2 linked regions of the Pleomorphomonas sp. T1.2MG-36 genome follow. The protein of the gene in region 2 interacts with the protein of the main gene of each other region in a pairwise test. Links are inferred from orthologs where the notes say so. Each region holds a gene or a part of one and is shown on either strand. Other genes may lie near its edges. The genes, in order: QQZ18_RS16050 and QQZ18_RS17380.

Region 1 (14,615 bases), 290 kb from region 2 along the record:
GAATGCCGGTGTTCGTGCCGAGGAAGGCGGCGATGCCGGCGCGCCGGCCACGAGTGATCGTCGTGCCGACGAACATCGCCATGTCCGGTCCGGGCGTGTAGTTGAGCGCCAGGACGGCCAGGGTATAGGCGGCAAGCACGCCGCCGGTCGGCAGGATATCCATTCGGCACACTCCGCTGGTGCGATGGACGACACTATGGCTCGGGCCATCTTGACCGCAAGCCGCGACGCAGCGAAAACCGCCTCTCCTCAGAAGGACCCAACCGTTGCGTTCCATCCTGTTCGTCTGTCTCGGCAACATCTGTCGCTCGCCAACCGCCGAAGGGCTGATGCTGAACCATCTTGCCTCTGCCGGCCTTGCCGACCGCATCCGCGTGGACAGTGCCGGCATCGGCGGCTGGCACGCGGGCGAGCCGCCGGACCGCCGCGCCATCGCCGCCGCGCGCAAACACGGCGTCGACCTGACGCCGCTGCGCGCCCGCCAGGTCAGGAAGACCGATTTTTCAGACTTCGACCTGATCGTCGGCATGGATCGGCAGAACGTCGACGATCTCCGCCGCCTCGCCCCCAAGCAATCGACCGCGCGCATCGGGCTTTGGCTGACGGAAGCGCTCGGCCGTCCGGACGAGGTGCCCGACCCCTACTACGAGGACGACAGGGCCTTCGACGCCGTGTTCGATCTCTGCGACCGCGCCGCCCGCGCCTTCCTGGAAAAGCTGCGCGCCTGACGCGGCTCAGGCCGCGAGCGGATAGGCTTCCTCGACGAGATAGGGCCCGCCGCCGACCGAGGCGCGCGAAGAATAGAGCACGAAGCGATCGACCGGAAAGCGCGGACCGATGAAATCGCCGTGCTCGGACAGCCAGCGGGCGACGTCGGTCGAGGTGGTGCCCTTGAAGCGGGCAAGGGTGACGTGCGGAATGTAGCGCCGTCCCTCGGCCGGCAGGCCCAGCCGCTGAATGATGCGCTCATGTTCGGCTTGCAGCTCGATCAACTGGTCGGTCGGCTCCACCTTGACCGCCAGCGAATGCGGCACCCGGCCCGAGGCGAAGCAGTGCAAGCCTCTGAGGCTGAGCTCGAAGGGGGGCCGGTAGACGCGGTCGAGCGCGGCGGCCACCTCGTCGGCCGTCCGGTGGTCGATGTCGCCGATGAAGCGCAGCGTCACATGGTAATTGGCCGGATCGATCCAACGGGCGCCGGGAAGGCCGCCTTTCAGGAGTGACAGGTGGAAGCCGGCCGCGGCGGGGACTTCGAGGGCGGTGAACAGCCTGGCCATGGCAACCTCATCGGCGTTGCCGCCCGGGGCGCGGCCCTCCGGAGAGGAATCGTCGGACCGGGGCGGAAGGAGCAATCAAGGGTCGACCAAAGGTCAACCCCGATGCAAGCCCTTTTGTTCGCTTGGCCCGGCCAATGGCGCGATTATATACAGGCGAAACACGCAACAGGCCGGAGCCATGCAGTTCGACGATCCCGCCAATGACAACGATGATCCCGATGTCATCTTCGCGCGCAAGATAGCGCGGGGGCTGGCCGTTGTACTGGCCATCGGCCTGTTCGCCTATCTCGCCGTCACCTATATTCTGCCCGTCTGAGCCCGGCGCACTTGCCCGAGGCGCATGCGTCAAGGCGCATGACAGCGGCGGCCGATGATGGTAAAGCCTCTCGGCACTCCGCCCGGCGTCCCGCCGCGGCGGACTTTCCAACACGTACCGGCGACGGCCGGCCAATTCCGGGCAACGATTATGACGCGGGCGAAGATCTACATCGACGGCGAAGCGGGCACCACCGGCCTCCAGATCCGCGACCGTCTCGCCGCCCGCGACGATATCGACCTGCTAACCATCGACCCCGACAAGCGCAAGGACATGGACGAGCGCCGCCGGCTTCTCAACGAAGCCGACGTGGCCATCCTCTGCCTGCCCGACGACGCCGCCAAGGAGTCGGTGAGCCTCATCGACAACGACCGCACGGCGGTGATCGATGCATCCACCGCCCATCGCGTCGCGCCCGGCTGGGCCTACGGCTTCGCCGAGATGACCAAGGGCCAGGCCGAGGCGATTGCCAAGTCGAAACGCGTCGCCAATCCCGGCTGCTGGCCGCAGGGCCTGATCGCCGGCATTCGTCCGCTGATCGATGCCGGCCTGCTGCCCGCCGATGCGGCTCTCACCTACAACGGCGTCTCCGGCTATTCCGGCGGCGGGCGCAAGATGGTCGAGGACTATGTCTCGGCCGCCGATCCCTCGCCGTTCATGCCCTATGGCCTGACCTTCAAGCACAAGCATCTGCCTGAGATGTCTGCCTACACCGGCCTCAGCCACGCCCCGCAGTTCCAGCCGGCGGTGGGCAATTTCGCGCAGGGCATGCTGACCTTCGTGCCGCTTCGCCTCTGGTCCGTCGCGCCCGGCCTCTCCGCTCGGGCGATCCACGAGCTGCTGGCCGACCGCTATGCTGGCGAAGCCTTCGTCAAGGTGATGCCCTTCGAGGCCAGCGAACGGCTTGCCGGCCTCGATCCGCGCTCCCTCAACGGCACCAACGAGCTGCGCCTGCATGTGTTCGCCGACGCCGCCGGCGACGAGGCGCTGATCGTTTCGCTTTACGACAACCTCGGCAAGGGCGCCTCCGGCGCCGCCGTGCAGAACCTCAACCTGATGCTGGGACGGCCGGCCGCGACCGGCCTCGTCCCCGCCTGATCGCCTGGAGCATCGCGCGGAAAAGTGGGAACCGGTTTTCCGCGAGAACGATGCGACAACAAGAAAATGGTCGACATCGCGTTCACCGGAACGCATGTCGCTTCGGGAAAGGAAAGATCATGCAGAAATTCGACGTGCTCACCGGCGTGGCCGCGCCGCTGCCGATCCTCAACATCGACACCGACATGATCATCCCCAAGCAGTACCTCAAGACCATCAAGCGCACCGGTCTCGGCAAGGGCCTGTTCTCGGAGATGCGTTACCGCGAGGACGGCTCGGAAAATCCCGACTTCGTCCTCAACAAGGACGCTTGGCGCAAGGCGGAAATCCTGGTGGCCGGCGACAACTTCGGCTGCGGCTCGTCGCGCGAGCATGCCCCCTGGGCGCTGCTCGACTTCGGCATCCGCTGCGTCATCTCCACCAGCTTCGCCGACATCTTCTACAACAACTGCTTCAAGAACGGCATTCTGCCGATCATCGTCTCGCCCGACGATCTGAAGAAGCTGATGGACGACGCCGAGCGCGGCGCCAACGCCACGCTGACCGTCGATCTCGCCAACCAGGTGATCAAGGGGCCGGATGGCGGCGAGGTATCCTTCGACATCGACCCGTTCAAGAAGCATTGCCTCCTGAACGGCCTCGACGATATCGCCCTGACGCTCGAGAAGGCGTCGGAGATCGCCGCCTTCGAGGCGCAGAACGCCACCGTCCGCCCCTGGGCCTGATGCCGGACGCGCTCTCCCCGCCGGGGAGAGTGCCCACCGGAGGCTGACCATGCGCCAGCTCGTTTCCACCGGTTCGCCCTTCGAAACCGTCGCCGGCTATTCGCGCGCCGTTGCCGACGGTTCATGGTGCTTCGTCTCAGGCACCACCGGCTACGACTACGCGACCATGACCATGCCGGACGATGTCTCGGCACAGGCGGAAAACGCCATGGCCACCATCGCGCGAGCCCTTGAAGATGCCGGTTTTTCGCTGTCCGACGTGGTTCGCGTTCGCTACATCGTCACCGACGCCGCCTATGCCGACCCGGTGTTCTCCGTCGTCGGGCGCTGGTTCGCGGATATCCGTCCCGCGGCCACGATGATTGTCGCCGGCCTCATTCGCCCGGAAATGAAGATCGAGATCGAAGCCACCGCCCTGCGGAATCCGGCTTGATTCGTCGAGGTCATCGGCCATGACGATGCGTTGACCGATTGGTTCGGTCAAGCACTCGTGAGTGGATCGCCGCCCGCCGCTGGCGTATTCCTTGGATCAGCAAAGAACAAAGGCGAAGAGGTGGGCCTTGGATACCTTATTATGGCGGGGGACTTTCGGGGGATTTGCTCGCGGCATGGCATCCTGCTGTGTCGCATTGGCAGTCGGAAGCAGTAGCGCTGTTGCGGCCGACGTCGTCGAATTGTTCACCAGTCAAGGATGTTCCGCCTGCCCGCCGGCCGACAAGGTCCTGGCTAAGCTCGCTAAGGATCCCAACACCGTCGCCCTCACCTTCGCCGTCGATTATTGGGACTATCTCGGCTGGCGCGACACCTACGCCAAACCCGAGTTCACCCGTCGCCAGAGAGAGTACGCCAGGGCGCGTACCGACCATGCCGTGTTCACGCCGCAGGCGGTTCTCAACGGCCGCGAGGCGGCGATCGGCAGCCGCGAGGGCGAGATTCGCGCTTCCCTCGACGTCATGCGCGACAATGGCGAAACACCGGACCTCGCCGTTGGCGCCCGCATCAGTGACGACCGTATCGTCGTCAATCTTCCGGCCAAGAACTACGACGGCGAAGCCTCGGTTTGGATCGCCGGCTATCTGCCCCCCAAGACGGTGGACATCGGCTCGGGCGAGAATCGTGACCTCGCCATCACCTACGTCAACGTCGTCGACCGAATGCAGGTGATCGGCCTGTGGTCGGGCGAAGCGATGACGCTGGAACTGCCCCTCGCCGAAGTGGCGCCCGAGGGCACCGCCGGCCTTGCCGTCGTCGTTCAAGCCAGGAAGAACGGCCTGCCCGGGCCGATCATCGGCGCCACCCGGCTGGCCCTCCAGAGCGGCGGCTCCAGCTGATCGCTTTGCCCAGGCTGCGGTGATGCGGCTTGGCGGAAGAATGCCTCTTTCGCCTCTCAGCGATCAACGCGACCCGAGTAGCATCCCCGCTTTGCGTTGTGAACGTGGATGTACCTCACCGCCGGATTCGAAAAGAATCGCTCGATCGTCGTTTCGATGTGATTGCCGTCGGTCACATCAGCGTCCACCATCATGTCGTATTGATCGAACGCCCTGAGCGACAACAGGCGCCCCCTCATGACCTCAGGCACTTCGTCAACGGCATCATAGGCCGCCACGGCACCTTCGCGAACGAAGATTGCGTGCGAGGCACGATAGGGATTGTCCGCCAACTGGCTGAAATGGTTGACGAGCAAGACCGTTTCACCAACCTCTCCCTCGCGCATTTCCACCCGGTCCGGGTAACCCGGCTTATGGTCTACGACGTAGCGGATCGCGCCACGGACCGCGAGTTCCTCATCGGACAGTCCATAAAGCGGTTGGTAGGCGCTCGGCGAAATGCCCGTGATACGAAACGACATGATCGATCTCCGCTGTTGGTGCGGAGCAAAATCATGCCTTTCGAGGTCGTGAACCACCCGTTTCTTGCACAGGCGAACCGGAACGGTAGCTGAACCTGTCGAGAATCATCCGCGCTTCGGTTCTCGAAGCCACGTCAGCCCGAACGAACCTACACCCTCAGAATGCCCGGAAGGTCAGGGTCGTCAAGGTCCGCACGATACCGGGAATCGACGAGATCTTCTCGTTGATGAACTTGCCGATGTCCTCGTGGGTGGACGCGTCGACGTAGATCTTCATCAGCAGATCGTATTCGCCCGACGTCGAGTAGAGTTCAGAGGCGACTTCTAGGGCATAGATGGCGTCCGCCACGGCATAGGTCTGACCGGGCGCGCACTGCAACTGGATGAAAACGGGCTTCATGGTCTTCCTCCTCGCCGGCCACCGCGCGGCGCCGGGGCATCATACCGTTTCCGTCGGGTTTCGACCTTTCGGTCGGAACCTGACAGGAAGCGGAAGCGCCCGACCGGGCGCCGGCCGGTCAGGCCGACACCCGCTTGAGCCGGATGAGTCCGGATCAAGCGGAACGCGTATCACTGCCCGACTTCAAACACCACGGCCGCCCCTGCCGCAAGCCCTTCTTGAGGAATGCCGCAGGGCTCTTTCCCCAGATGACGCAGTCCGCTGTGGGCGAGATATGGTTAAGCTGGTCCTAATTCCGCCATCGCTGTATGCTTTTGGAAAGGTGGCTCAAAGCGGCCCCAACCGACAGGATGAACCATGGCAGGCGGCGAAGCGGGCGACAACAAGATCAGCGATGGCAAGGTCCGGCGGCTTTCCGACGCCGTACGGCGCGTGCGAATTGCCGAGAGCGAGCGTTCCGACGCCTACGCCGACCTGCACGAAGGCGATCGAGCGCGGCTGGACCTGCTGGCCGAAGAGCTGGCCGGCGTATTCTCCGAGCTTCCCGCCGACGACGCCTATTTCATCTGCAAGGTGGCCGGCTCGACACCGCCGCGCCTTTGGATCGATCCGACCACCCATGTGGTAATGGCGCGCGACCGCCGCTCCTATCGCTTTCTGAAGGACACGCGGCTGGGCCGCCTGACGCTTCACGAGAGCGCCGACCTCGATGAGACCGCCGACGCAGTGACCGACTACATCGCCGAGCGGCTGATCGAGCGCGATCGGGCCGTCGAAAGCGACGCGCTTGTCAGCAAGCTGCGGACCGTGGCACTCGACCGCCGCGAGGGCGGCGAGGCCGCTCGCGAACGGGCCGGCGATCGCGGCTCGACGCTGATCTGGGCGCTGATCGTCTTTCTCGCCGGATTTGCCGTCGGCGCACTTGGCCTCGTGGCCTATGCCTGGTTCATGGTGCCGGGCTGACGGTCATCGCTGACGATCTCCTCGGCGCGCGTCTCCACGAAAGCCCCCCCAGGCACCGCCTGCATCAAGCGATGATGCATCCGGAACCGACCATCGACCCTCTCGATGTCGAACAGATTGAAACCGGCGGCGGGATGACGGCCGTCCGGGCGTTGCGTCGCGGCGGGCACACCGATGACCGGCACGCTACCCCTCGGGCCGGCAAGCGACAACCGCGTCGGCTGATGGGTATGGCCATGCAGGACCAGTTCGGCGCCGTAGCGCGCGATGACCTTGCGGAAGCGCGCGGCGCCGGAAAGACGCTTGTGCCACGCCGTCGCACCTTTCACGGGGGGATGGTGGATCAGCACCACGCGGCAAAGGCCGGCACGGCCAAGCTTGTCGAGGACAGCCGCCAGCCGCTCTTCCTGCGTCTCGGAGAAGCTGCCCGTCGCCATGAAGGGACCGGTGGCAACGGCCGAAGACACCCCGACGATCGCCACGTCGCCGCGCCGCCGCACATAAGGCCAGCCGTCGGCCTCGCCGGCATCGGCCGTCATGTAGGCGGCCCAGGCTTTCCGCGCCCGCCGGGCCGCGCCGGGCACGTAGGCGTCGTGATTGCCTGGAACGGCGCTCACCACCTCGCCCGACCCGATCAGCCCGAGAAAGGCGGAGGCCGTGGCATACTCGCCGGCCAGCGCGATATTGACGAGATCGCCGGTGACCGCGATGTGATCGGGCCGTTCTGCGGCGATCGCCGCGATCAGTGCCGCCTCGACGTCGTCGCCGAAAGCACGCGACCGGTTGCGACGCCAGTTGACGTAGCCGAGGATGCGCTTGGAAGCGAGATCGCGAATGCGCGCCGACGGCAGCGGCCCGAGATGCAGGTCTGAGATATGGATCAGGCGGAACATGATCCTTGGGTAACCGATGCACGCCCGCCGGTAAAGATGAACGGCCCCACCATCAAGAAAAGGGGCGGATCGCCGCCCGGCGACCCGCCCCGAATGGTATGCTCACGAAGTTGGTTCACGCCTCGAACCGTTGCGCGTCCGGACCGGACTAACGCCCCCAGAATGTCAGCACGGCGGCGACGACATGGGGATTGTTCGCGTCGACGGCCGACACCCAAATATAACGCTGAGCACGGTTGAAGCGACGGCGGAAGAGGGAAAACATGATAGCCTTCTTCTGAGGTTGTTGAGAGAAATCACAAGCGACTTCTCTTTCACACCAAAGCTATAGCAAATGCACAATGTTTTTGCCATGAGGCGAAACACTGAGCTTTCCTTTGAGGTAGAATTGGTTAACCCAAAGTATAACCTATACGAAAGGCTAAATTGTCCGACCGATGACTCATCGACTTTCAAACCGGTCGCCGCGTGAGGATTTCGTGAGCGCAACTCGCCTGCTCGATGCCGTGCAACCCCTTGTCGCACAAGCCCGATCCCTGGCCGTTCGCCTGTGGGGCGGAACGACGCTGGGGGTGCGCGCCGTCGCCTTGACCGAGGGGCGCGTGCTGCTGGTTCGCCACACCTACGTGTCCGGCTGGCACCTGCCCGGAGGCGGCGTGAATGCGCGCGAGACGGCCGAAGCCGCCGCCCGGCGCGAGCTCTTCGAGGAGACCGGCTACGAGGCTTCGGCACCCGCCCGCTTCCTCGGCCTCTACTTCAATCCGGCCATGGCCGGCCGCGACCACGTGGCGCTCTATCATGTGCCGGATTGCGTGCTGCGCCGTGCCTTCCGCGCCAATCGCGAGATCGCCGAGCTCGGCCTTTTCACGCTGGACGGCCTGCCGGAGGGGACGACCACCGCCACGCGCCGCCGCCTTTCGGAGCTGTTCGACGGGCTACCGCCGGCCGATCGCTGGTAACGAAACGCCCGGCCGGAGATTGTCCGGCCGGGCGTTCAAGCTTGATCAGGCGACCTGCGGCTCAGGCAGCGACGACCGCCGCCGTCTCGAGCGCAACCGCCGCCGACTGGATGATGGCGGCGAAGCGAACGGCGGTCTGCACCGCCGAGGCCGGCAGGCCTCCCTCGCGCACCACCTTCTCGTGGCTGTCCATGCACATTCCGCAGCCGTTGATCGCCGAAACGGCGAGGCACCACAGCTCGAAATCCACCTTGTCGACGCCGGGCTTGCCGATCAGTTGCATGCGCAGCCGGGCCGGCATGGTCCGGTACTCCGGGTTCGACGTGAGGTGCAGGAAGCGGTAGTAGACGTTGTTCATGCCCATCAGCACGCCGGCACCGCGCGCCGCGTCCAGCGCCTCGGCGGAGAGGTGGCTCGCCGCCTCCCCTTCGAGCGCCGCCGCGACGTCCGCGTTGCGCGTCGCATGACCACAGGCCACGAACAGACCGTACTTCTGCTGCGGTGTCAGGCTGTCGTCCTCGGCCATCGCCGAGAGGTTCAGCTTCACATCGCGCGCATAGGCGGGGAACCTGTCCTGCAGGCTGGCGATGGACATCAGGCAGCCTTCAGCGTGTCACCGCCGACCTCGCGGTTGCACGGGCAGAGCTCGTCGGTCTGCAGCGCGTCGAGGACGCGCAGCGTGTCCTTCGGGTTGCGGCCGACGTTGAGGTTGGTGCCGTAGATGTGCTGGATCGTGTTGTCGGGATCGACGATCACCGTCACGCGGTAGGCAACGCCGGCCGGCGAACGAACGCCAAGACCATCGACCAGCGAACCGGTGGTGTCGGCGAACGACCAGATCGGCAGCTTGTCGAGATCCTTGTGATCGCGCCGCCAGGCCAGCTTGACGAACTCGTTGTCGGTCGAACCGCCGAGCACGACGGCGTCACGATCTTCGAAGTCCTTGGAGAGACGGGCGAACTCGGCGATCTCGGTCGGGCAGACGAAGGTGAAGTCCTTGGGATAGAAGAAGATCACCTTCCACTTGCCGGGGAAGGACGCTTCGGTGATTTCCTCGAACGCGGAGACGCCCCCCTCGACGTGATTGTTGAAGCCGGGCTTCACACCGGTGACGGTGAAGGAGGGGAGCTTGTCGCCAATACCGAGCATGTCGAATATCCTCATTACGAGTGGGTTTTGAAACGGACGGCCGGCACTATCGGAAACTCCGGCCGGAAATGCAAGCCTTTCTTAGAGGCATTTTAATGTAGGTCACTTGTATTTGATAATTAAGGGGTTTCACTGATATTTTCCGCCTAACCGCACGGGGATGCGCCACTGCGCGGTTTCGCCGGGCGTTCGGGCACACGGCACCCGTGGCGAAGGCGTGTCGTAACTCCGACAAAGCCTGTCACTTGCCCTGTCGTCTTCGTCGCACACCCTCCTATCTCATTGATATGAAGTGAATTTCAATCTGGCATGTCGCTTGCGCTGCACCGGACGACCTCGTTTCGTCCGGAGAGTGCCATGTCCTCGCAGATCGTTTCCCTCGACAGCCCGACGGTCACGCCAAGCCCGCGGCGCGGTGGCTGCACGTCGTCGTCCTGCGGCACATCGCCCCGCCCCGCCGGCATCGATGCCACGACCTGGGAGAGGATCAAGGATCACCCCTGCTATTCGGAAGAGGCGCACCACTACTTCGCGCGCATGCATGTGGCCGTAGCGCCGGCCTGCAACATCCAGTGCAACTACTGCAATCGCAAATACGACTGCTCCAACGAGAGCCGGCCGGGCGTCGTGTCCGAACGGCTGACGCCACAGGAAGCGGTGCGGAAGGTCGTCGCGGTGGCCGCCGCCGTGCCGGAGCTGTCGGTGCTCGGCATCGCCGGTCCGGGCGACGCGCTGCACGACTGGAAGAACACCCGCGCCACCTTCGAAGCGGTGCGCAAGGTCATTCCCGACCTCAAGTTCTGCCTCTCCACCAACGGCCTTGCCCTGCCCGACCATGTCGACGAGATCGCCGAAATGGCCATCGACCACGTGACGATCACCATCAACGCCGTCGATCCGGAGATCGGCGCCAGGATCTACCCGTGGATCTTCTTCGACCACAAGCGCCGCACCGGTCTCGAAGCCGCGACGATCCTTCTCGAGCGGCAGATGCTCGGCCTCGAAATGCTGACTGCGCGCGGCATTCTCGTGAAGATCAACTCGGTGATGATCCCCGGCATCAACGACCATCACCTTGCCGAGGTCAACAAGGCGGTGCGCGCGGGCGGCGCCTTCCTGCACAACGTCATGCCGCTGATTTCCGACCCCGCCCATGGCACCCACTTCGGCCTCACCGGCCAGCGGGGCCCGACACCAGCCGAACTCAAGGCGGTGCAGGACCAGCTGGACGGTGGCGCCAAGTTGATGCGCCACTGCCGCCAATGCCGCGCCGACGCCATCGGCCTTCTCGGCGAAGACCGTGGCCAGGAGTTCACTCTCGACCGGTTGCCGGAGATCGCCACCTACGACCCAGCCGCTCGCGATGCCTATCGCGCCTTCGTCGCCGCCGAGCGCGGCGACCGGGGCGCCGCCCGCGACGACGCCATGCGGCGCATCGGCGCGGTAGCCGACGACGCCCGCCTCCTCGTCGCCGTTGCCACCAAGGGCGGCGCCCGCGTCAACGAGCACTTCGGCCATGCCCGCGAGTTCCAGGTCTACGAGGCTGGGCCAAACGGCATCACGCTCGTCGGCCATCGCAAGGTCGACGCCTATTGCATGGGTGGCTTCGGTGAGGACGCGCCCCTCGCCCCCACCATCGCCGCCCTGAACGGCATCGACACCGTGCTGTGCGCCAAGGTGGGCGACTGCCCGCGCGATGCGCTTCTGGCCGCCGGCATCACCGTCACCGATGCCCATGCCTTCGACTACATCGAGGCGGCTGTCGGCAAGATCTACGCCGCGCGTTTCGGCCGCGCCATCGCCGCCGCCTGATCGCGAGGGATCGCCATGGTCGCAGATTCGGCCGTCTACCTCGACGCCAACGCCACCACGCCGGTCGACCCGCGCGTGGCCGAGGCCATGCTGGCGGCATTGACCGGCCTGCATGGCAATCCTTCGTCCGCTCACGCCGCCGGCCGTGACGCGCGGCGCGCGATCGAGGCCGCCCGGCGCGACGTCGCGAGGCTGATCGGCGCCGACCGGCCGGATGAGGTCGTCTTCACCTCTGGCGGCAGCGAAAGCAACGTTACGGCCATCCGTGCCGCGCTCGCCGCCCGCCCCGGACGTCGCGAGGTGGTGACGTCCACCGTCGAGCACGCGTCGGTCCATGCGGCGCTCGATCGCCTCGCGGCAACGGACGGCATCGACATCCATCGCCTTCCCGTCGACGAATGCGGCCGGCTCGACCTCGACGCCTACCGCGCCGCCCTCGGTCCCGGCACAGCGCTGGTGACGCTGATGACCGCCAACAACGAAACCGGCACGCTGTTTCCCATCGCCGACCTCGTGCCTGCCGCCCACGCGGCCGGCGCCCTCTTCCACACCGACGCCGTGCAGGCCGCCGGTCGTGTCGCTCTTTCGGTCGCCGCCAGCGGCGTCGACATGGCCTCCTTCAGCGCCCACAAGCTGCACGGCCCGAAAGGCGTCGGCGCCCTCCATGTCCGTGCCGGCAAACCCTTCGCCGGTCTGATCGTCGGCGGCCGTCAGGAGAAGGGACGCCGCGCAGGCACCGAGAACGTGCCGGGCATCGTCGGCTTCGGTGTCGCCGCTCGTGTCGCCCTTGCGGACTGCCATGCCCAGCGCATCGCCCGTTTGCGCGACCGCCTCGAAAGCGGTGTCGTCGCGGCTCTTCCCGGCACGCGCGTCCTCGGCGACCCGCAGGCACGCCTTGCCAACACCGCCTGCCTCGCATTTCCGGGTATCGACGCCGAGATGATGCTGCACCGCCTCGATCGGGCCGGCATCGCCGCGTCCTCCGGGTCCGCCTGCGCCACCGGCGAAGCCGCACCGAGCCATGTGCTCGCCGCCATGGGGCTGACGCACCTCGCCGGTTCGACCATCCGCTTCTCGCTATCGCGCTTCAACACCGACGCCGACATCGAACGCCTTCTGGTTTTGCTGCCGGCGATCGCGCGCGAAGCCCGCATCCTGGAGACCGTGGCATGATCGGCGCCCGCCTCAACGACACCACGCTGCGCGACGGCGAACAGGCGCCGGGCGTCGCCTTCACCCGCATCGAGAAACTGGCCATTGCCGAAGCACTGGCTGCGGCCGGCGTCGCCGAGATCGAAGCCGGCACGCCGGCCATGGGCGATGAGGAGATCGACACCATCGCCGCCATCGTCGGCCTGGCGCTGCCGGCCCGCGTCGCTGTCTGGTGCCGGATGCGCGACGAAGACATCGCCGCCGCCGTCCGAAGCAGCGCACCGGCCATCAACCTGTCCATCCCCGCGTCCGACCTGCAGCTCGCGGCCAAGCTCGGCATCGACCGGCGCGAGGCGCTCGCCCGCATCGCCCGCTTCGTGCCGTTGGCTCTCGACCTCGGCTTTTCGGTCTCGGTCGGTGCCGAGGATGCCTCGCGTGCCGATCCCGATCACCTCGCCGCCATGACCGAAGCCGTGGAGCGCGCTGGCGGCTGGCGGTTGCGGCTTGCCGATACCGTCGGCGTGCTCGATCCGCTGTCGACGGCGAGGCTGGTATCGGCCCTGAAGGCCCGCACGTCGCTCGCCTTGGAGTTTCACGGCCACGACGACCTCGGTCTCGCCACCGCCAACACCCTTGCCGCCCTGCGCGCCGGCTGCGCCGAAGCGTCCGTCACCGTGCTCGGCCTCGGCGAGCGAGCCGGCAACGCGGCGCTGGAACAGGTGGCCGTCGCCCTACTGCGTCTCGATGGACGGTCGACCGGCGTCGACCTGCCGTCGCTGAAACCGCTTGCCGAACTGGTCGCCAGCGCGGCCGGACGTGGCGTGCCGCCCGGCAAGGCCGTCGTCGGACGCGACGTGTTTTCCCACGAAAGCGGCCTCCACGTCGCCGGTCTTCTCAAGGAGGCCGAGACCTATCAGGGGCTCGATCCCAGGCTGCTCGGGCGACACCACTCGGTCGTCGTCGGCAAGCACTCCGGCGCCCAGGCGCTGGCCCACGTCCTCGCACGTTGCGGCATCGCCCTTGACCCTGAACTCGCCGCACCGCTCGTCGAGGAGGTCCGGCGGGCCGCGACCGAACGGAAGCGAGCGCTGACCAACGGCGAACTCGCCCATCTGCATGCCGCATTGGCGTCTTCGGCCGAACGATCGTCCGAGGGCTGACCGCTTCCCTTCCCGAAGGCCCTCCCCTATAAATCGTACAAAACTTAGGGAGGGCGCACATGTCCACGCACAAGCCGGTTCGTATCGGCGTCGTTTCCACCGCCAAGATCGCCCGTGAGAAGGTGATCCCCGGCTTCCGCACCACGCCTTGGCTGGAGGTGGCGGCGATCGCCTCGCGCAACGCCGACACGGCGAAGGCGACGGCCGATGCTCTGGGCATTCCCGTCGCCCATGGCTCCTACGAGGCGCTGTTCGCCGATCCGACCATCGAGGCGGTCTATATCCCGACGCCCAACGACAGCCATGTCGACCTGACGCTCGCCGCCGCCCGTGCCGGCAAGCATGTGCTCTGCGAGAAGCCCGCGGCGATGAACGCCAAGGACGCCGAGCGCCTCGCCGCGCTGCCGCCGGGCATCGTCTATCTCGAAGCCTTCATGGTCCGCTACCATCCGCAGTGGCTGAAGACCCGGGAGCTCGTCCGCGCCGGCGCCATCGGCCGTGTCGCCGCTGCTCAGTCCTTCTTCTCCTATTTCCTCGACGACCCCGCCAACATTCGCAACAAGCCCGAGAACGGTGGCGGCGGCCTGTGGGATATCGGCGTCTATCCGATCGTCACCGCCCGCTTCGTGTTCGACGCCGAACCGAAACGGGTGATCGGCCTGATCGAGCTGGACGAGACGTTCGGCACCGACGTGCTGACCTCGGCGATTCTCGATTTCGGCGAGGGACGCCACCTGACGTTCACCGTCGGCACGCAGACCGTGCCGCACCAGCGCGTCAACGTCGTCGGCTCCACCGGCCGCATCGAGGTGCTGATCCCCTTCAACGCCCCGCCGATGCAGGAGACCGTGATTCGCCTCGA
Region 2 (14,446 bases):
CCGCCGAGATCACCACGCCGGCTACGGCCTGTCCATGGCGGTTTGTCGCTTTCCGACCGAAAAGACCCGTTTGACGAGAGGCTTGGCCTTGCCGACACGCCAGGAATCGCGATCGATCGGCCGGCTTCGTGTTGAACGGCATCCCTCCGGCTGCTAACTGTTTTTGGGCCGGCGGGGAGAAGGAGGACAGGTGCCTCCGACGACCGGCCCTAGAGAAAAATGGGGAACGCACACATGACTGCTACGCTCCGCATGCGGCTTCCGGCCGCCGCGCTGTTTCTTTCTGCCGTGTTCGCGACCGGCGCCGCCATGGCGGCCGGCAAGATCGCGGTGATCACGCCCTATCTCGCCCAGCCGGGCACCCAGTTCTACGTCGAGGCCTTCCAGGCCGCCGCCAAGGACAAGGCCTGGGACGTCAACGTCATCGATACCAAGGGCGATGTCGCCGCCGTCATCTCTCGCCTTGAGGATGCCGCGACGCAGAAGGTCGACGCGGTGGTGATCAACGTCGATCCGGCGCAGGTCGAGGCGGGGCTCGCCGCCGTCAAGGACGCCGGCATTCCGGTGGTCGGCATGGATGCGGGCGCCAGCCCCTATCTCGTCACCAACGTCACGTCGAACGGCTATGCCATGGCTGCCGACACCGCCGCCTATGTCGCCAACCGGATCGGCGGCAAGGGCAACGTCGTCATGTTCGTGTTCGACGCCTTTCCGCCGGTGCAGGTGCGTGGCGTGATCGCCGACGCCGTGTTCGGCAACAATCCCGACATCAAGGTCTTGGACCGCGTGACGCCCGACGTTTCGGACGGCGGCATCGCCGACAGCCGCGCCAAGATGGAGGCGATCCTCGCCGCCAACCCGGACAAGGGGTCGATCTCGGCCGTCTGGGCGGCCTGGGACCAGCCGGCGCTCGGCGCTCTGCAGGCGATCGAGGCGGCGGGACGGCAGGACGAGGGCATCGTCATCACCGGCATCGACGCCAACCCGCAGGCTCGCGAGGCGATCGCCACCGGTGGCAACTTCGAAGCGTCGATGGCGCAGGATTTCCACGGCATCGGCAAGGCCGCCGCCGAGGCCGTCGCGCAGACGCTCTCCGGCAAGCCGCCGAAGTCGTCGGTCATCTACGTGCCGACCAAGCTGATCACCGCCGACAACGTCAAGGACTGACGGCGTTTCGCAATGGATGGGCGGCGTTGCCGCCCTCCCGACCCGGGTTTCCGACATGACGCTGCTTTCGATCAACGACCTCGACAAGAGCTTTGCCGGCGCCCGGGCGCTTGGCGGCGCCTCGCTGGAGGTTCGTGCCGGCGAGGTGCATGCCCTGATGGGGGAGAACGGCGCCGGCAAGTCGACGCTGATCAAGGTGCTGGCCGGTGTGGTGAAGCCGGACGCCGGAACGGTCGCCATCGACGGCACGCCGGTCTCCATCGCTTCGCCGGCCGATGCGCTTCGTCTCGGCCTGCGGTTCATCCACCAGGAACTGTCGGTGGTGCCGCACCTGTCGGTGGCCGAGAACATTTTCCTCGGCCGTGACTATCCGCGCCGCTGGGGCATCATGATCGACTGGGACGGTCTCAACCGCCGCGCCACTGCCGTGCTGGCGGGACTCGGCGTCGATCACATCCCGCCGGGACGCAAGATGGCCCGCCTCACGGTGGGCGACCAGATGCTGGTGAAGATCGCCGCCGCCTTCCAGGATGCCAGCATAGACGGTGGCGCGCCGGCCCGTCTCTACGTGATGGATGAGCCGACGGCGGCGCTGTCGGCCGAGGAATCGCAACGCCTGTTCGCGGTGATCCGTCGCCTGCGGGCGGCGGGGGCCGGCATCATCTACGTGTCGCACCGGCTCGACGAGGTGATGGAGCTTGCCGATCGCCTCACCGTGTTGCGCGACGGCGCCACGGTGACGACGCGCGACATCGCAGGACTTCAGAAACTCGAAGTGATCGAGTTGATGATCGGGCGCCGGTTTGCCGAAGGATATCCGCCACGCCTCGCGCCGGTTTCGAGCGAAGTGGCCCTCAGCGTCGAGGGATTGTCCACAGCTTATCTACAGGATGTGACGTTCGAGGTCCGCAAGGGCGAGATCCTTGGTCTCGCCGGCCTTGAGGGTGCCGGCCAGAGCGAAGTCATCCGCGCGATCGTCGGGGCGGACGGCGGCCATGACGGCGCGATCAGCCTTGCCGGACGACCGGTGAAGATCGAGGAGCCAGTCTCCGCCTGGGCCAAGGGGCTCGCCTTCCTGCCGCGCGAGCGGCGTCAGGAGGGGCTTGTGTCGTCGGCATCGATCGCCGGCAACGTGTCGCTACCGCATCTCGACGATCTCGTCCGCTTCGGCCTCGTTCTCGACCGCGCCGAGGAGGCCCGGCGGGCGGTGGATCTGGGCGCGAAGGTGAAGCTGAAATCCAAGGGGCCGCGACAGAAGGTTCGTGAACTCTCCGGCGGCAACCAGCAAAAAGTGGTGTTCGCCCGGGCGATCGCCGGCGAGCCCGAGGTCCTGCTGCTCGACGAACCGACGCGCGGCGTCGACGTCGGCGCTCGCTATGACATTCATGCCCTGCTTCGCGAGCTGACGGGCGAAGGACGAGCGGTGGTGCTCGCTTCTTCCGACCTGCCCGAGCTCGTCTATATGGCCGACCGCATCATCGTCTTCCGGGACGGCAAGGTGGCGACCACCGTTTCCACCGAGGGCCTCGACCAAGCCGGGCTTGCCGCGCTTTGCTTCGGGACGCCGACCGCGCCCTCCGCCTGAAGGAATTCCCAGTGGCTTCCGCGCTCAAGACCTACGGCACGCTGATCGGCTTCATTCTCGTCGTCCTCTTCTTCTGGGTCGAAATTCCCGACACCTTCATGACGGCGAAGAACTGGCTGAACATCAGCCAGCAGGTGTCTATGCTGGCCGTGGTGGCCTTCACGATGACCATCGTCATGGTGATGGGCGACTTCGACCTTTCCGTCGGCTCGATGGCCTCGCTCGCCGGTATCGTGGCGGCGCTGGCCTTTCGCGACGGCCACGGAGTGTGGGTCGGCGTGGCGCTGGCGCTCGTCGTCGGGCTGGTCGGCGGCCTTCTCAACGGCGCGCTCGTCGCCTATGTCGGCATCCTGCCCTTCGTGGCGACGCTCGGCACCCTGACCGTCTACAGCGGCCTTGCCTTCCTGGTCTCCGGCGGCAAGACCATCTTCGGACGCGACATTCCCGCGGCCTTTTCCGGCTTTGCCCGTTCCGGCATCTCGCTCACCGAAACCATTAGCCTTCCGAGCCTGACCATCGTCGCGGCCCTGGTGCTCCTCGCCGTCTGGTTCACGCTGGAGCAGACCACCTTCGGCCGCCGGCTCTATGCGATCGGCGGCAACAAGGAGGCGGCGCGTCTTGCCGGTATCCGTGTCAGACGGTTGCGCTTCCTGGCCTTCGGCCTCAGCGGTCTCGGTGCGGCGCTCGCTGGCCTGATGTATGCGAGCCGGGTGGCTTCGGCCAATCCGACGCAGGGGTCCGGCCTGATGCTCGATGCGATCGCCGCCGTCTTCCTCGGCATGACCATGAGCGAAGAGGGCGAGCCGCATGTGCTGGCGACGCTGGTCGGCGTGCTGATCCTCGGCGTGCTTGGCAACGGCCTCACCCAGATGAGCATCGACAGCTATGTGCGCGAGGTGCTGATCGGCTCGATCATCGTGCTGGCCGTCGCCTCGTCATCGCTCGGCAAGGCCAAGGGGTGAACGAAAACGCCGCCGGCCAAGACCGACGGCGTCCGTCAACTCTATCTCTCCTGACGATCAGACCTTGATGCCCTCGGTCATCAGTCCGTTGACGAGGCTGCCGGAGGTCGGCAGCAGCGGAATGAGGCAGGCCTGCACGGAGTGGTAGATGTCGGGTCGGCCGAAGAAGGGATTGGTGGCCGACCGGTCCTCCGCGTCGAGCTGCGGAATGAAGGCGCCGGTCGCACGGTCGATCATGTGGTCCGTCGTGAAGTCCCAGATGCGGCGGTACCAGTTCTCGTAGAAGGGATCGCCGGTGATCGAGGCCAGGAAATGGGCGGCGCCGATGCCCTCGCAGCACGGCCACCAGAAGCGGTCGGGTACCGACGGTTTGCCGTCCCAGCCGACGGTATAGTAGAAGCCGCCGCGCTCGCCGTCCCAGCCTTCGGTGACGGCGAGGCGGAACAGGTTCTGCGCGGCATCCGGCAGCCAGCCGAGCTTGCGGCCGCCGAGCTCCCAGAGCTGCAGAAGCAGACGCGCCCACTCCAGCCAATGGCCGGGCGTCGAGCCGTAGGGCTTGAACATCGGATTGCCAACATACTCCAGCGTCACGTTCCACCGGGCGTCGAAATGCTCGGGCAGGCGCCAGTTGTTGCGCGAGGCGAAGCGATCGACGATCAGTTCGGCGATGCTCTCGGCCCTGCGAAGATACTCGGTGTCGTCCGTCACCTCGAAGGCCGCCATCAGCGCTTCGGTGAGGTGCATGTTGGAGTTCTGGCCACGATAGTCGCCGATCGGCTGCCAGTCGGCGGTGAACTCCTCGGCGACGGCGCCCGGCTCCGCCTCCCAGAACCGGGACAGCAAGATGTCCGTGACGTCGGCGATCAGCCGGTTGGCATCGGGGTGGCCGGCCGCCTTGGCGGTGGCGCCGGCGAGGAGAGCGTGGGCGTGGCCGTAGGCCTGCTTGGTGGGATCGGTCAGCGTTCCATAGCCGACGCCCCAGTGATAGCCGCCGTGCGACGCGTCGCGGTGGTCGTTCCAGAGGAAATCCATGCCGTGATCGACGAGGTTGGCGGCGCCGGGGCGCCCCATCAGCGAGGCAATGCCGAAGGCATGCACGAGGCGGGCGGTGATGTGCAGATTCCGCGATGGCGGCAGGCCGCCGTCGGCGCCCGGCGCCATCGGTCGGCCCGCGTCGTCGAGTTCGAAATACCCGCCCAGCGGGTTGCGACAGCCCGCCTCGAAGAAGGAGAAAAGAGCGTCGGCGCGGCCGAGCAGCCATAGACGATGCGGCGCGCGCTCCACCCAGCGACTGTGCGCGGCGGACTTCAGTTGCATGAGCATTGTTTTCCCTCCCTGGGCGGCGGTGCGTCGGCCCTCCAGCCTTCCTTTCTTTTTTAAGCACTGCCTGCCAAAGGGGCAATCTCAGGAGATCACCGAACTCCGCCTTTCGTCCGGAATGGTTGATTAGCCGGCCGGCGTCAACTCAAGAAGAAGAGCCGTTTCCGGCCGCTGCATGGGCAATGGCAGGCCGGCGCTCGCCAGCGCCGCCGCGCTGAAGGTCAGCTCGCCGGACAATAGTCTCTTCTGGCCATCGCTCATTCTGATGAAGCCCGAGGGACTGTCGCCGTGGATGGCGGCGATCCGCCACATTCGTTCGGGCGAGCCCGGCAGGCGGAGGACCAGCGGCTCCGGCTGTTCGCAGACCATGGTCGGCCCTTGCGCCACGAAGACGGCGGCCTGATCGGAGGTCATGGCGCCCCAGACGTAGCGACCGTCGCGCGGGTCGAGATTGAAGTTGGCTCCCGGGGCGTGGAGAAGCGGGCGCAGACGCTTGTGAAGCGCGATGAAGCCGGCGAGTTCCGTCCGTTCGGCCGGGCTCATGTCGAGCGGGTTCAGCTCGACGCCGAGGTGATAGGCCAATGCGACCAGAGCCCGGAAGGTCAGCGACAGCGTTCGGCCGGATTGATGGCTGGGATTGGCCGAAACGTGAGCCCCCATGATTTCCGGCGGCAGGAACAGGCTGGCGCCGCGCTGGATCTCCAGGCGGTCGAGGGCGTCGGTGCAGTCCGAGGTCCAGACGCGCTGGGTGTTGGCGAGCGCTCCGTAGTCGGTCCGGCCGCCGCCCGAGGCGCAGCTCTCGATCTCGACATGCGGGAAGGCCGCGCGGACACGGGCCATCAAAGCATGGACCGCGCGGGTCTGGGCGGTGGTCACCGCGCGGCCATCGACGCCGCCGACGTGCGTTAGGTCGCGGTTCATGTCCCACTTGATGTAGGAAATGGCGTGCGAGGACAGCATCGCCGATATCTTCTCGAACAGGTGGTCGGACACCTCCGGCCGCGTCAGATCGAGGACCTGCTGATTGCGCGAGCGCAGGAAGGGACGCCCGTCCACCTTCAGCGCCCAATCAGGGTGGGCTCGGTAGAGATCGGACTCCTCGTTGACCATCTCCGGTTCGAACCAGATGCCGAACTGCATGCCGAGCGCGGTGACGTGATCGACGAGCGGCTTCAGGCCATCGGGATACTTGCGCCGGTCGACGATCCAGTCGCCGAGCGACGTGGTGTCGTCGTCGCGGCGACCGAACCAGCCGTCGTCGAGAACGAAACGCTCGATGCCCAAGGCGGCGGCTGCATCGGCCTGGGCCTTCAGGGAATCGAGGCGGTGATCGAAATAGTTGCCTTCCCAGGTGTTCAGCGTCACCGGACGTGGGCTCATGGCGCCGCCCGGCCACGTCAGGATCTCCGAGCGCACGAAGGCTTGCAGCGCCGCCGCGTCCTCGGCGGCATAGACGACGGGGCTCTGGTAGCTGTCCCCTCGGGACAGGCGGATCTCGCCGGGTTCGAACAGCGCGCCGAGATGGACGAGGCGGCGGCCGTCGTCGAGCGTGTCGACGGCGACCAGATGGTTGCCGCTCCAACCGAGATGGAAGGCAAAGCGGGCGTCGCCAACGGTGACGCCGAGGTAGGGTTGCCGGTCGTGGCTGGTGCGGCCGCGGCGGTTCTCCTGCAACGTGATGCCGGGGGCGAGGTGATGGCGACGGATCTGGAACTCGCGCCCCCACATGCCCGTGAAGCGGGTCGCAGTCGCTTCGCCCGCAGGCAGGAGGAAGCTGCCGGCCATACAGCGATCGAGCGTGTAGACGCCGTCCTTCATCGACATCAGACGTGTTGAAAGGCCGAACACGCCCGTCTTGCTCGCCAGGATGGAAATCTCGATGTCGATGCCCGCGACGGCATCGCTCGCCGCGAGCACCGCGGTCGCGCCATCATGGCGTACTGTCCAGCCGGAAAAATCGAGGAGAAAGTCACGGCCGTCGCGATGGCCGACGATGGCCGGCCATCCGAAGGCGCCAAGTCCGGCAACCGGTAGCAGTGCCGCCGAGGGGACGTCGGCATCCATGCCGTTGATGCGGCTGGATCGCGGAACGTCCGGCCAGAAATCGGGCACTGCCGCGCCGCGCCCGAAGGCGAGGATCTCCGGCATGCCGCGGTCGGGAAGGCCGACCGAGAAGGAAAGCGGGCCGGCGGAGAGGGTGACGGTGGACGGCATGGACGACCTCGGCTCATGAAACGAGAAGAGACGATGGGGTGGCATAGGATTCCCCGCTCCATTCCCATCGCACTCGTCCTGCCGATATAGATCGTCCTTAGGTCGCTATTCCAGCGGCATTTCCGGGAAATTGACCTTTTGAGCCGAGATTCCCTGTCGTTAGCATAAATTTCCTCGCCATGTCGCAATTCGCACCGATTGCGATTAGCGCTTGGGCGCCAGGGCCTCGGTGAGCGTACCGATGTTGTGCCGGATCATGTCGACGTAGGTCGGCGCGGGACCGTCCTTTGACGACAGCGCGTCGGTGTAGAGCTCGCCGCCGACCACGGCATGGGTCTCGGCGGCGATCTGGTCGATCAGCCGGCGATCCTTGATGTTCTCGACAAAGATCGCGGGGATGGCGTCCTCGCGGATCTGGCGAATGATGCCCGCGACGTCGGAGGCGGTGGCTTCGGATTCGGTGCTGACGCCCTCGGGAGCCAGGAGTTCGAGCCCATAGGCGGCGCCGAAATAGCCGAAAGCGTCGTGGCTGGTAATGATCTTGCGCCGGTCGGCCGGCAGGGCCGCCATGGCGGCGCGGACCTCGGCGTCGAGCGCTTCAAGTTCGGCGACATAGGCGGCGGCGTTGGCATCGTAGGTCGCCTTGCCGGCGGGATCGGCGGCGTCCAGGCCGACGGCGATGTTCTTCACATAGGTGACGGCGTTGGCCACGTCTTGCCAGGCATGCGGGTCGACGCCGTGATGATCGTGCGCGGCGTGGTCCGCCTCGGCGTGATCGTGGTGGTCCTCTTCCTCGGCCATTTCGCGGGGCTTGACGCCCTCGGAGGCCACCGTCACCGGCCCGGCATAGCCGGACGCTTCGGCAAGGCGGTTCATCCAGCCTTCGAAGCCGAGGCCGTTGACGACGAGCAGCTTGGCTCCGGCGACGGCTTTGACGTCGTTGGGCGTCGGCTCGTAGACATGGGCGTCGCCATCGGGACCGACGAGGGTGGTGACCGAAACGCGGTCGCCGCCGACGCGGCTCACCATGTCGCCGAGGATGGAAAACGAGGCGACCACCGGCAGGCGATCGGCGGCGAAGGCGGGGCCAGCGGTCAGCATGGCGAAGAACGAGGCAATCACAAGGCGGTTCATGGAACCCTCTATGTTATGTTATAACATAACTACGGTTGGACCGAACCGAGAGTACTGTCAAGGGCCAATGCGCCCCGCCCCGTTCCCCGGGGCGCTTCGCCCGGTTGTAAACCCTGGATCTTCATTCTGAAGCCGCGAGGCCGATCACTCGCCCTTGGCGATGGTGAAACGCAGGACGGTGCCCTCCGTCGTCTGGTCCACGAGACGATGACCTTTCTGGCGGCAGAAATGAGGGATGTCGATCGCTGCCATCGGATCCGTCGCTTCGACGACCAGCAGATCGCCGGGCTTGAGAGCGAACAACGCCTTGCCGGCCTTCAGCACCGGCAGCGGGCAGTTGAGCCCTTTGAGATCGAGGCGCAGCGGTTCGGCTTTGGTCACGGCAACGCCGTCCGGCAGAGATCGACGAAGGCCCGCACGCCGTCGGAGCCGGCCGACAGGGCCGCGCCGAAGGCTATGACGGCCAATGGCAAGGCGAGCGATGCCATATGGTCGGACAGCCGGGTACGCCTCGTGGAGCCCGTCTCGGGTTTGTGTCGGTCGGCCATTGGCTCAGCTCTCGGTGATCAGGGTCTTCAGCTTGTTGAGCGCGGCTTCCTGGTCTTCCATGTAGGCGATGGTGCCGCGGAAGCGGCCGTCCGCATCGAACATGAAGCTCGACGCCGTGTGATCCATGCCATAGTCGCCGTCGGTGCCGGGTACCTTGCGGGCGTAGACGCGGAAGGTCTTGATGGCGGCATCGACCTGCTCGCGGCTGCCGGACAGCCCGAGCACGATGTCGCCGAAGGATGACAGGTAGTCTTTCAGCACTTCCGGCGTGTCGCGCTCCGGGTCGACGGTGACGAACAGGAGGTCGACCTTGCCTGCATCCTGCCCGAGCCGCTCCTTCAGCGCCGCGTATTCGCCAAGCGTGGTGGGGCAGACGTCCGGGCAGTGGGTGTAGCCGAAGAAGATGACGTGCGGCCGGCCGGCAAAGGTCTTGTCGGTGACGGGGCGCCCGTTCATGTCGACGAGGGTGAAGGGGCCGCCGATGTCGCTCGCCGCGACGCTGGCGCTTTCCATGAAAGGAAGCCTGCCGCCGAACACGAGCCAGCCGGTGGCGCCGAACAGCACCGCGACAAGCAGCCAGACGATGATGCGTAGAGCTTTCACTTCTTCTCCCAACGTCGATGGCATCGGATCGCGTCGAGCCTAGCGAAGAACGGCCTTGCGCGAAACGATCAATTTCAGGCGTGGGCGCGTGTCAGATCAGCGCGTCGCGACGGGCGAAGATGCCGCGCCAGCTCATGATGCCCACGAACAGCGTGGACAGCACGTCCCAGCCGGCGAAGGACAGGCCGAACAGGTTGATCGGGGCTTCCGAGCAGGAAACAAGGCGAGTGCCCTTCACCGCTGCCATCAGGTCCGTGGCGCTGGTGATCACCGTCGGCGTTCCGCCACAGTCGGACGGACCTTCCCACAGCTTCCACTCAGCGCCGACATGATAGCCGGCAAGCGCCGAGCCGAAGAAGAAGATGGCGCCGCCAACGAAATAGAGGAGGCGGGCAAGGCGCGGCATGCGGTGAGACAGCAGCAGGCCGACGAGCAGAATCGGCAGGCCGACATAATAGGGAATGCGCTCTTGCAGGCAGAGCTTGCAGGGAAGGTAGCCACCGATGATCTCGAAGCCCCAGGCGGCGATGATGGCGAAAAGGCCGGCTAGAAATGCAAGACCGGGGGCACGGATGGCGGCTGGAGCGGACATGGAACACCCTGAACGACGACTGCGGCGGTTCCGGCCTAACAGCTTGGAACGAGCCACGCAATCGACGATTGGGTTGTTCGGGGGCGGTCGCCGGTCGAAAAGCGCCCCCGGCCGCGCCTCGTAAGGCGCAACGCCGGCAGATACGAATTCCGGGGGGCTGGGGGGCTGGATTGAGCCGGAACCCGTCCGCAGCGTCATTGCCGGGGGACGAAGACATCCTGCTGGCCTGACTTGGCGTCGACAAGGCGGGAATGGGGCCAAACTGTGAAAGACGATCAGAGCTTCGTGAAGGGCCTGAGCTAGAAGTCGGCCGCGATGCCCTTCACTTCCCAATCGCCATAGCGGGCCGGTTCGAGGCCGCCCCGGCCGCCGATCTCCTGCGGACGGCTTTCGCTGGCCGCGCGGCGGCGCTCCTCCGCTTCGGCCAGCGCCCGGAGGGCGGCGGGAGACAGAGTTTTCTGGGGTGCCGCTGGGGACTTGTTGTCAGTGTCGGTCACGGGCGCATCCTTGATGGCGGGTGGATGGCATACCATCTTGTCTTTCGGAAAACCCGATCAGCATATCAGCCGGACACCGGAAGGACAGATGAATTTCTTCAAGACCTCCCTCCTCCTCGCCGCGATGACGGCGATCTTCATGGGCGCCGGTTATCTGATCGGCGGCCAGGGCGGCATGTTGATCGCGCTGGTGGTCGCCGCCGGCATGAACCTCTTCTCCTATTGGAATGCCGACAAGATGGTGCTGGCGATGCATCGCGCCCGTCGTGTCGATCGGGCCGGCGCGCCGGAGTACTATGCTATCGTCGAGCGCCTCGCCGCCAATGCCGGCCTGCCGATGCCGGCCGTCTACGTCATCGACAATCCGCAGCCCAATGCCTTTGCTACCGGCCGTGATCCCGATCACGCAGCCGTTGCCGCCACCACCGGCCTTCTGCAAATGCTCGATCGCGAGGAGATTGCCGGCGTCATGGCGCACGAGCTCGCCCATGTGCAGAACCGCGACACGCTGACCATGACGGTGACCGCGACGATAGCCGGTGCCATTTCGATGCTCGCCAACTTCGGCCTGTTCTTCGGCTCGATGAACCGCGACAGCGAGAACCGCAGCCCGCTCGGCGGCATCGGCATTCTGCTCGCCGCCATCGTGGCGCCGCTAGCCGCCATGCTGGTGCAGATGGCCATCTCGCGGACGCGAGAATACGCCGCCGACCGGCGGGGCGCCGAAATTTCCGGTAATCCACTGGCCCTCGCCTCTGCCCTCGACAAGATCGCCGGGGCCGCCCATCGCGTGCCGAACATGACAGCGGAGCAAAATCCTGCTACGGCGCATCTGTTCATCATCAATCCGCTGTCCGGCGCCAGGATGGACAACCTGTTCTCGACCCACCCGGATACCGGCAACCGCATCCGCGCCCTGATGGCGATGGCGGATGGCGGTGGTTTCGGGCGGCGCAGCTCCGAGCCCGTGGCGGGTGGCCCCTGGGCCACGCCACGTGGTTCGCGGGGCGGTCCATGGGGTGGGGGCGGTTCTGTCGGACGGCCCTCGAACCGTGGACCCTGGGGATGACCGCAGACGACAAAGGCCGCAAGAGCGGCGGAAAAACCGGCAACGCATTCAGGCCGGCACGCCCGCATGACGGCCAGAAGGGCGGGGCGTTCAAAGGCGGGCGTCCGCCTCAGGGTGGCCGGCGGCCGCCGCGGCCGCAGGGCATGGAGGCGCGTGCCGTTGCCGTTGACCTCGTGGACGGTGTCCAGAAGGGTCGTCTCCTCGACGCATTGCTCGACAAGGGTTCCGCTGCCGAGCGTTATCAGCGCCTCGATCCGCGCGATCGCGGTCTTGCCCGCGCCATCGTCGGCTATGCCTTGCGCCGCCACGGACAGATCGATGACGCTGTCGGGCGTTTTCTGACGCGGCCGCTGCCGGACGATGCCGGTACGCTGAAAGCGGTGATCGCTGTTTCGGCGGCCCAGATCATGTTCATGGACGTTGCCGACCACGCCGCCGTGGCGCTCGGTGTCGAGCTGGCCGGCGCCGACAAGGCCGCCATGCCGTTCAAGGGCGTCGTCAACGCCGTCCTGCGCCGCGTCTCGGAAAACAAGGCGACCATCCTCGCCGAACAGGATGCCATCACCCTCAACACGCCAGCGTGGCTGATGGAACGCTGGAGCGCAAACTATGGGACCGACGTGGCGCGCGACATTGCCGCCATGAACGCCTTCGAGCCGACGCTCGACCTCACCGTGAAGTCCGATCCGGACGGTTGGGCTGCCCGGCTGGGTGGGATCAAGCTCCCCAACGGTTCGGTGCGCCTTCCCGTCACGGGCGCCGTCGAGAAGATCGACGGCTACGAGGAGGGTGGCTGGTGGGTGCAGGACGCCGCCGCCACGCTGCCGGTCCATCTCCTGGGCGACGTCAAGGGCAAGAAGGTCGTCGACCTCTGCGCGGCGCCCGGCGGCAAGACGGCCCAGCTGGCCGCGCTCGGCGCCGACGTTACCGCCATCGACGTATCCTACCATCGTCTGCAACGCCTCGAACGCAACCTCTATCGCCTCGGTCTCAAGGCCAACCTCGTCAAGGCCGATGCCACCGAGTGGCTGGGAGGCACCTTCGATATGGTGTTGCTCGACGCGCCTTGCACGGCGACCGGCACCTTGCGCCGCCATCCCGACGGGGCAGTCGGAAAGAAGCCGGCCGACGTGCCGACGCTTGCCGCCGTGCAGCGCCGCCTGATCGATCAGGCGATCCGCATGCTGAGGCCTGGCGGCCTCCTCGTCTATTCCACCTGCTCGCTGGAGCCGGAGGAGGGGCAGGACCAGATTCGTCGCCTCAGGCTGATCGAGGCGCCGCTCGACCTGGTGCCGGTGACGGCGGACGAGGTTTTCGGTCTCTCGGAGATCGTCACGCCGGAGGGGTTTGTCCGCACCCTGCCGTCGCACCTCAAGCAGGAAGAGGCCCGGCTTTCCGGGCTCGACGGTTTCTTCGCCGCCCGCCTCCGCCGTCAGTGACGGCGGACGGCCGGTCCGGTTGCCGGAAAATTTGATCGGCCTCGCATACCACTTGGTAACCAAGCTGGGCGTCTCATGCCGTGATGAGCGCCTCCGGTTTCTCCGAAGGGCGAGTGATTCCTGCTCCAGCACAGAAAGGGGCCTGACGATGCGCGCACAAGTCGCCGGCACGGCCCGGCTGGTGCTGTTCGCCGGTGAGCTGGCCCTCCGCCGTGCCGTCACGGCGCTGGAACGCGGCCCCTTCTCGCGTTGGCGCTGGCCCGGATCGACCCCGGAACGGCTGGTCATCGCCCCGCAGGATATTCGCACCACCGACCCGACGATCGCCGCCGACATCTATGCCGGTCTCTACGCGTTTGCCGGCAAGATGGTGGAGACGGGCGGCCGCTCGCCCTTCGACATGCCGTCGCCATCGGCCGAGTGGACGCGGGCGCTGCACGGTTTCTCCTGGCTGAGGCATCTCAGGGCGGCCGAGAATGCGCTGGCCCGCCAGAATGCCCGGGCTCTCGTCGCCGACTGGATCGCCCAGGAGGCGCATGCGCCGCCGGAGGCCTACGAGACCGAGAACATGGCCCGGCGGGTAATCGCCTGGATCACCCAGTCGCCACTGATCCTGAAAGATGCCGATCGGGCCTTCTACCGCCGCTTCCTGCGGTCGCTGGTCAGGCAGGTGCGCCGGTTGCGCGGCCGCCAGAGCGACGCCGTGGATGGGTATCCGCGCCTTCTCGCCGCCGTGGCCGTTGGTGTCTTCGCGCTGTCCGCCGACAATCAGGGACGGCTCGCCCGCCAGGCTGGCCTGCGGCTGGAGCAGGAACTCCGCCGGCAGATCCTGCCGGATGGCGGTCATATCAGCCGCGATCCATCGGTGATCGCCGACCTTTTGACCGATCTCCTGCCGTTGCGACAGGCCTATTCCAATCGCGGCGTCAACCCGCCCCAGGCACTGATCGTCGCCATCGACCGCATGATGCCGATGCTGCGCTTCTTCCGTCATTCCGACGGCAGCCTGCCGCACTTCAACGGCATGAGCGCCAGCCATGCCGGCCAGCTCGCAACGCTGAACGCCTATGACGACACCCATGGCCGTCCGGTCGAGAACGCCAGCCACTCCGGCTACCAGAGGCTCGAAGCGGGCGGTACGGTGATTCTGATGGATGCCGGTCCGATCCCGCCGGTCGGCGTTAGCCAGAAGGCGCATGCCGGTTGCCTGTCCTTCGAAATGTCGAGCGGTCCCAACCGCTTCATCGTCAACTGCGGCGCGGCCGACGATCCGCGCTGGCATTCGGCCGCCCGCTCGACGCCCGCCCATTCGACG

The links.
Region 1: the proteins of QQZ18_RS17380 (region 2) and QQZ18_RS16050 interact in binary tests that used the Escherichia coli proteins (3 or more experiments, as listed by UniProt). The link is inferred for Pleomorphomonas sp. T1.2MG-36 from one-to-one orthologs.

The regions. Positions count from the first base shown.
Region 1 is NZ_CATNLY010000034.1:41,999-56,613, forward strand. What follows is about bases 10,610-13,535. They hold QQZ18_RS16050 (cysteine desulfurase family protein), read left to right. Parts: upstream 10,610-11,456; coding sequence 11,457-12,614; downstream 12,615-13,535. Other genes in these bases: nifB (nitrogenase cofactor biosynthesis protein NifB), read left to right, coding at 10,610-11,441; nifV (homocitrate synthase), read left to right, coding at 12,611-13,535. In the rest of the region: QQZ18_RS15970 (LysE family translocator), read right to left, coding at 1-163; QQZ18_RS15975 (low molecular weight protein-tyrosine-phosphatase), read left to right, coding at 267-728; thpR (RNA 2',3'-cyclic phosphodiesterase), read right to left, coding at 735-1,274; QQZ18_RS15985 (hypothetical protein), read left to right, coding at 1,453-1,590; argC (N-acetyl-gamma-glutamyl-phosphate reductase), read left to right, coding at 1,741-2,688; leuD (3-isopropylmalate dehydratase small subunit), read left to right, coding at 2,808-3,413; QQZ18_RS16000 (RidA family protein), read left to right, coding at 3,463-3,846; QQZ18_RS16005 (DUF1223 domain-containing protein), read left to right, coding at 4,088-4,744; QQZ18_RS16010 (DUF1203 domain-containing protein), read right to left, coding at 4,801-5,265; QQZ18_RS16015 (Lrp/AsnC ligand binding domain-containing protein), read right to left, coding at 5,423-5,665; QQZ18_RS16020 (hypothetical protein), read left to right, coding at 6,023-6,628; QQZ18_RS16025 (metallophosphoesterase family protein), read right to left, coding at 6,601-7,521; QQZ18_RS16030 (NUDIX domain-containing protein), read left to right, coding at 8,001-8,480; QQZ18_RS16035 (carboxymuconolactone decarboxylase family protein), read right to left, coding at 8,542-9,075; QQZ18_RS16040 (peroxiredoxin), read right to left, coding at 9,075-9,629; more of nifB, read left to right, coding at 9,987-10,609; and 2 more genes. UniProt on the Escherichia coli protein: Master enzyme that delivers sulfur to a number of partners involved in Fe-S cluster assembly, tRNA modification or cofactor biosynthesis. Catalyzes the removal of elemental sulfur from cysteine to produce alanine.
Region 2 is NZ_CATNLY010000034.1:337,368-351,813, reverse strand. Bases 7,146-9,902 are described here. They hold QQZ18_RS17380 (sulfurtransferase TusA family protein), read right to left. Parts: upstream 8,764-9,902; coding sequence 8,527-8,763; downstream 7,146-8,526. Other genes in these bases: QQZ18_RS17365 (disulfide bond formation protein B), read right to left, coding at 9,626-9,902; QQZ18_RS17370 (SCO family protein), read right to left, coding at 8,935-9,534; QQZ18_RS17375 (hypothetical protein), read right to left, coding at 8,760-8,930; QQZ18_RS17385 (metal ABC transporter substrate-binding protein), read right to left, coding at 7,453-8,382; QQZ18_RS17390 (alpha-galactosidase), read right to left, coding at 7,146-7,248. In the rest of the region: QQZ18_RS17410 (substrate-binding domain-containing protein), read left to right, coding at 235-1,167; QQZ18_RS17405 (sugar ABC transporter ATP-binding protein), read left to right, coding at 1,223-2,752; QQZ18_RS17400 (ABC transporter permease), read left to right, coding at 2,764-3,714; QQZ18_RS17395 (AGE family epimerase/isomerase), read right to left, coding at 3,772-5,037; more of QQZ18_RS17390, read right to left, coding at 5,161-7,145; more of QQZ18_RS17365, read right to left, coding at 9,903-10,126; QQZ18_RS17360 (DUF1674 domain-containing protein), read right to left, coding at 10,426-10,659; zinc metalloprotease HtpX, read left to right, coding at 10,712-11,692; QQZ18_RS17350 (RsmB/NOP family class I SAM-dependent RNA methyltransferase), read left to right, coding at 11,836-13,131; QQZ18_RS17345 (heparinase II/III family protein), read left to right, coding at 13,280-14,446. UniProt on the Escherichia coli protein: Sulfur carrier protein involved in sulfur trafficking in the cell. Part of a sulfur-relay system required for 2-thiolation during synthesis of 2-thiouridine of the modified wobble base 5-methylaminomethyl-2-thiouridine (mnm(5)s(2)U) in tRNA.